2 regions of the Priestia sp. HNGD-A6 genome follow, and region 2 is predicted to be linked to the other one. Evidence: riboswitches for the same ligand, from Rfam matches in the RefSeq annotation. Region 2 holds a riboswitch; the other holds the start of a gene.
The links. A riboswitch is a leader RNA that binds a small molecule or an ion and turns the genes downstream of it on or off. The one in region 2 is predicted to bind ZMP and ZTP.
Positions count from the first base shown of each region.

Region 1 (3,527 bases), 1.6 Mb from region 2:
TTGATTTGTTCAGCTTCTTTCATATATCGGTTAGATTTGCCACTTTTAATTCCCCAGTAATAAAAGGCTAATGATACGCAAGCAATCACTAGCATATCCCATCCGAAAGGTAAAATATTTTTGCCTCCGAATTTTTCGCTTCCTATGTAGGAAATAAAAATCATGCACGCTAAATAGATAAGCATCCAAGCCCCGGTTAAAAATTCTTTTTTAAAGCCCACCCATTTATTTTTCGCTTGGTAATAAAAATAAACTGGCACGCCAATTGCCATAATAAAAATCACTTCACCTGTAAGTGGCCACCTTGCCCAGTAAAGCGTCAAAGAAGCAAAAACGAAGCCGCATGGCGCAATAACTGATGCCCCTTTTAAATAAAATGGACGGTAAAAGTGTGAAGCCGTTTTTCTTAATGTTATAAGCGCTACAGGTCCCATAATATAGGAGATAAGCGTCGCTACTGAGATCACTTCTGCTAAGACACCCCATCCTCTAAATAAAAAGAGAAACAAAAAGCAGGCTGCTAAATTTAGCCACATAGCTGGGCGCGGGACATTGTAAAGTGGATGAAGAGTACCAAATATCTTTGGCAAATATCCATTTTGCTGCATCCCGTATAACATTCTAGAAGTCGTTGCCGTATATGTAGCACCTGTGCCGGAAGGAGAAACAAATGCATCTGCGTATAACACGATTGTTAGCCAGTTAATTCCAAGCGCAATCGCTAAATCAGCAAAAGGAGAATTAAAATTCAAATGATTCCATCCATCCGCAATTGATGACGGACTTACTGCTCCGATAAAAACAATTTGTAATATAATGTATACAATTCCAGCAATAAAAATTGAACCAATTACAGCTACCGGAATCGATTTATTAGGTGACTTTGCTTCTCCTGCCATATTTACAGGACTTTGAAAACCATTAAATGCAAACACGATACCTGATGTTGCCACTGCCGTTAAAACACTCGCCCATCCGTAAGGTGCTACCCCATGCTCACTTGAAAAGTTCCCGCTATGAAAACCAGCAAAAAATAAAGCCCCTGCCGTTAAACCAGGAATAATTAATTTAACAATCGTAATAAATGAGTTTGCTTTAGCAAAGAGATTTACCGTCCAATAGTTCACAAAAAAGTAAATGAATAATAACAGAGACGCAACTGCCAACCCCTTGGACGTTAAAATGCCATTGTCTACTAATTCATGAGTCCAGCGAGCCCATTTCCACGGCCAAGTACTCATATATTGCACAGATGCAATAGCCTCCACTGTTATCGTTGAAGCGATTGAAATCCAGTTAGCCCAAGCAGCCAAAAATCCAATAAATGATCCGTGTGAATACTGAGGATATTTAACCATCCCCCCTGCTTGCGGAAACATCGCGCCCAGTTCAGCGTACGATAGGGCAATGGTCAAAATAACTACCATTCCAATAACCCATGAAAAAATAGCCGCGGGTCCTGCAATTTGAGCTGCTTTCCATGCTCCAAACAGCCATCCTGAACCGATAATCGAACCTATGCCTGTCATGGTTAAAGCAAATGTTCCCATCTTCCTTTGCATATTGCTCATCCAAATCTACTCCTCTTCCCTAGGAAAATAAAAAAAACACTTGCGAAATTTTCTCAAGTGTTTGCCCAGGCGCGCGGCTTATACGCTATATGCTCCCCCATGGTCATCCATGTTGCGCCAGTCACATATAGGAATATATTTTTTATCAGTATATAACATTCATTACTATTACTCAATACACAAAAATGTTTACATTACTTTTACAAAAGTAATTAATTATTCGTAAAATTCCGAATAAATCTTCTTAAAATCTCTTCCTAATTACAAAAAACAACTAAAACTCTAACCTTGCTTATTATTTGATTCTTTTACTTCACGAGCATATCAACTTCTAAAAATTATATTAATATATATTATTCATTTACAAAATACGAATTAACATCTATATATCCATAGAATTCTTGCACTAGCCCCTTTACTTATATACAATATGAAGAAAAGATACTAAAGTAAACTGCCCACCACTTAGCTACGCTTGAAGTGGGAGACTTCTTTTGGGAAAACGTTAACACCTACATATCATGCACTTCGCAACGAATGAAGTACTTCGAGCAAACTTCTCTGTTTACGCAAGCAAAAAACAGGGAAAATTACGAAAAAAGATTGTTAGAGGGATGCTTATGAATTATGCAAATGTAAAAGTTCTTTATTTTGATGACGACGGAACCATTCCAAATCACCCTCGTCTTCCAGTTTTGTTGTATGAACACGTATTTATTAGTAAGAAAGAGAAAGTAGAGAGCATTTTTAATTCTCACAACTGGAAAAACAGCTGGGTAGGCGGCATATATGATTTTCACCATTACCACAGCAATTCTCATGAAGCACTAGGTGTAATTAGCGGATCTGCACGCTTAAAACTAGGTGGACATATGGGAGAAAATATCGTGGTGCATGCTGGGGATGTACTCGTACTCCCTGCAGGTACAGGACATATGCGTCTGCAGTCAACTGCTGATTTTAAAGTGGTTGGAGCTTATCCAGAGGGCATGGATTACAACTTACGAACAGGAAAACAAACGGATCGCCCTCACGTATTTGATGAAATTGCACAAGTACCTATTCCTACAACAGATCCTGTTTATGGCGACAAAGGACCATTGACAGAGTGGTGGAACTAGACAAGCACTTATTGTCTAGTTTTTTTATTTGCTCGTTTTTATAGCTTCCATAAATCTATATTTGAACATACAAATTCTTTTTCTTTAATGCAATAGCAATATACTTTATCTCATCGAGAAAACTACCTTTCTTCTTTTCCGTTCTTTTTTTGTTTCAAAGGCAACTGCGCTTAGGTTCTCCCCTGCTTTTTCTTCCCTAATCATTTCAAATATCTTCTTCTCATACCCTTTTTTTGTTTTTCTAAAAAAATTTTCGTAATTTATAACGAAATTTTCAAAAAACTTATTGCTTTACTATGTCAGACTTGCTATCATAGTGAACATTGTTAGATAAATTTTAGAGGAGGAGTAAAAATTGAACAGAAAATTCATAATATTTATTTTATTCATCATTCCGTTTATTGCTCAATTCGCTTTTTTACCTTTTGTAAATAACATTCATCCAATTATTTTTGGATTACCTATTTTGCATTTATGGTTATTTTTATGGGTCTTCTTAACGCCTGTGTGTACATTTATCATTTATCGTTTACAAAAATCTTGGGGGGACATTGAATAATGCAAGGAAATTTAACCGCACTTTTAATCACATCAGCAATTGTTCTTGTCGTTATCGCCATTGGCTTTATAGCAGGACGTGACAAATCATCTAGAAGCTCCGTTGAAGAGTGGGCTGTAGGGGGAAGACGTTTTGGAAGCCTGCTCGTCTGGCTTTTAGTAGGAGCAGATTTATATACTGCTTATACATTCCTAGGTCTTACAAGTACAGCTTATCAAGGAGGAAGCATCGCATTTTTTGCCATTCCTTACTCTGTTTTAGCCTTTTTAATTTCAT
Region 1 is NZ_CP138621.1:1,986,291-1,989,817, forward strand. It holds gene SCI76_RS09990 (APC family permease) at 1-1,571, opposite strand, end outside; ZMP/ZTP riboswitch at 1,628-1,706, opposite strand; gene SCI76_RS09995 (cupin domain-containing protein) at 2,093-2,692, shown strand; gene SCI76_RS10000 (DUF3311 domain-containing protein) at 3,048-3,251, shown strand; gene SCI76_RS10005 (sodium:solute symporter) at 3,251-3,527, shown strand, end outside.
Region 1: it holds a riboswitch for ZMP and ZTP, as region 2 does, so the genes downstream of both, SCI76_RS09990 (APC family permease) here and SCI76_RS01935 (phosphoglycerate dehydrogenase) in region 2, are expected to answer to the same signal.

Region 2 (3,527 bases):
TAATACGCCGTTTGAATACAGTTCAAGTCCTTTTTCAAATTCTTTTGAGTAGTAATCAAACGGACTATTTTCTGGAATAAATAAAATAGCATTGTAGCGAATCGTTCCATCCACATTAATGTGAAGGTGAGTGAGCGGTTTATCAAACCCGTAGCGCTTTTCTGAATAAAATTGCTCATAGTCTTCTGAAGTCAATTCATTTTTATTTTTCTTCCAGATCGGTACCATACTGTTGATAACTTGCTCTTCTGTATAATCTTCTAGCTCGTTATCAGAACCTTCTTTAGGACGTTTTTCCGTTATGTCCATTTTAATTGGGTAGCGGATAAAGTCTGAATACTTTTTAATGATCTCTTTTAAACGATACTCTTCTAGATACTCATCATATGTTTCATCTTCTGTATTTTCTTTGATTTTTAAAATGATTTGAGTTCCAACCGTTTCTTTTTCGCAAGGTTCGATTGTATAACCATCAGCACCAGTAGATTCCCATTTATAGGCTTCATTGCTGCCTAACGCTTTACTAATCACCGTTACGACATCTGCCACCATAAACGCTGCGTAAAACCCAACGCCGAATTGGCCAATAATCGTGTGTCCGTCCTTTGTTTCATTTTCATTTTTAAACGCAAGGGAACCGCTTCGCGCAATTGTGCCCAAGCTGCTTTCAAGCTCTTCTTGCGTCATGCCAATCCCAGTATCTGTAATGGTTAAGGTACGGTTAGTTTTATCTGGTGTTACTTTTATGTAATAGCTTTCTTTGTTAAAACGCAAGGAGTCGTCTGTTAAGGCTTTGTAATAAATTTTATCGATTGCATCGCTTGAATTTGATAGAAGTTCTCTCAAAAATACTTCTTTTTGAGAATAGATGGAATTAATCATCATCTCTAATAATCGCTTTGATTCGGCTTTGAATTCTTTTTTTGACATAAGAAGTTCTCCTTTCCAAATAGGGCTTATAAAATAATTAGCACTTGAGTGGATAGAGTGCTAATCACTCTTTTTATTTAACATGTATTAGGATATTTGTCAATATATTAGGAGATTCACTAAAGAGATTAAAAATTTGACTGAAAAAAGCAAACTTTTAAAAAAAGGTTGAACGTTCTGAAAGAGTTTGCTAGAATATACTTAATTTCAAAGACTATATGTGACTGGCGAAACGCGGATAACCGTGAGGAAGCATATAGTGACGTAGCCGTTCGCCTGGGCAGAGGTAAGGGATTAATACATATCTCTTACCTCTTTCTGTTTAGGGGGAGAGGATATAGAAGTTATCAGACATGTAGGCTAAAAAACCAGACTTTTAAAAAAATTAAAAATGAAGTTCCTTTATCCAAAGGTAAAAACATGTAAAACTACGATGATAATCAGAGGAGAGTACAAAATGAGCACATTAACATTAGAAAAAGTACAAACAATCAAAACATTAAACAACATTGCACAAAAAGGTCTAAATGTTTTTAATCAAGAAGGTTATCAAATTGACAACGACAGCGAAAATCCAGATGCGATTGTCGTGCGTAGCTTTAACATGCACAGCATGGCATTTGACCAAAATTTAAAAGCTATTGCACGAGCTGGAGCAGGGGTTAATAATATACCGGTGGACGCTTGCACAGAGCAAGGTATCGTTGTATTTAATACGCCAGGAGCTAATGCAAACGCAGTAAAAGAAATGGTTTTAACTACAATTATGGCTTCTTCTCGTAACTTATTTGCTGGAGTTGAATGGACAAAAGGATTAGACGGCCAAGGTGATCAAATTCCTAAGTTAGTTGAAGCAGGTAAAAAACAGTTTGTTGGAAAAGAAATCAAAGGTAAAACATTAGGCGTTATTGGTTTAGGTGCAATTGGTGCTCTTGTAGCAAACGACGCGCTTGATTTAGATATGGACGTAATTGGTTTTGATCCATTCATTTCTGTTAATACAGCTTGGAATTTGTCTCGCAACGTACAGCGTGCAATGTCTCTAGAAGAACTATTTGCAGCATCTGACTATATTACGGTTCACGTTCCATTAACGGACGACACAAAAGGTGTTTTCAATAAAGAAACGTTTAGCATCATGAAACCTGATGTTCATATTTTGAACTTCTCACGCGGTGAGCTTGTAAACGAAGAAGATATGAAAGCTGCTCTTGAAAGTGGAAAAGTTGGTCGATATATTACAGATTTCCCAAATCAAAATGTCTTGAACATGAAAAATGTTGTGCCAATTCCTCATTTAGGGGCATCAACTCAAGAATCAGAAGAAAACTGTGCGGTAATGGCAGCACGTCAAGTGAAAAATTTCTTAGAAACAGGAAACGTTAAAAATTCAGTGAACTTCCCGAATGCATCTCTACCTTACACTGGGAAAAAACGCGTAGCTGCTTTCCATCACAACGTGCCGAATATGGTAGGACAGCTTACGCAAGTATTCTCAAACTACAATTTAAACATCGCAGATATGGTGAACAGAAGCCGCGGTGAATATGCGTATACAATGATCGATATTGACAATCAAGTAAGTGACGAGATTGTGCCTGAGCTAGAAGAAAAAATTGGTCAAATTGAAGGGATTATTACAAGTCGTATTATCTAATTTGGTTATCATCATATTTTAGTGTTTCAGCCCTAACTTTTCTAAGTTAGGGCTGTTTTTACATGGTATTTATCCTCATATCATTTCCTTCAGTCCCATAGCATATAGAAATACCTTTAAAGAGGTGAACGTTTTGTCAGAAGAAATGATAGGGATTTTGATAGGGTCACTCATCGCGCTGGCAGGAACATTCATTACGTCTGTCGTAGCTATAGCGATGTCGAAAGAGCAATACAAGCAAGAGCTTCGCAAAGCATTTATCCAAAAGAAAGTTGATGCCTATACCCATGTGTGTCAGGTTATTTTAGCTATAAAAAATGATTTACTGACAATAACCGTTTCTTCAGCCGGCTTAAACTGGACGGCCCAATCTATTAACAAACTAGCAGATGTATGTATTACGGAAGGACTGTGGATCGATGAAGAAGACAGCAAAAAGCTGGAGGTTCTGCAAAAGCAGCTTTCAAAGTTTGTATTGGATGAAATAGAACTGTCTAGACATGATATCCTCACAACCTGTTATGAAATTATTGAGTATTGTGAAAAAAAGGTAAGGATTCTTCATTTTATGACTAAAAAAGAATAGGTGATTACTACTTTAAGAAGGGGTAGTAGACGGATTAAAAAAGAATCGGAATATAAGGTCAAAAAACAATCCGTTTATACGCCAGCAGTCGACGAGGGCATTAGTAAGGAAAGGGCCAAGGGGGAATTTTTTGTAAAAACGATAGAAAAAGATAGGCTCAGTACCGGGTCTATCTTTTTGCGTTTATATAAAGATTAAATATATTTATATATGCATGTGTCCAAGCATTTACAGAAAAAACTCCTAAAATATAGTCCAGAAAGGAGACGATTGTATGTCAAATTACGAGTCGAGCAAACCGTATATTAAATCCGTTAATATACCTAATCCTTTATATCAATCGTTAAAAGGAGA
Region 2 is NZ_CP138621.1:357,361-360,887, reverse strand. It holds gene htpG (molecular chaperone HtpG) at 1-930, opposite strand, end outside; ZMP/ZTP riboswitch at 1,141-1,219, shown strand; gene SCI76_RS01935 (phosphoglycerate dehydrogenase) at 1,388-2,587, shown strand; gene SCI76_RS01930 (hypothetical protein) at 2,721-3,173, shown strand; gene SCI76_RS01925 (DUF6143 family protein) at 3,448-3,527, shown strand, end outside.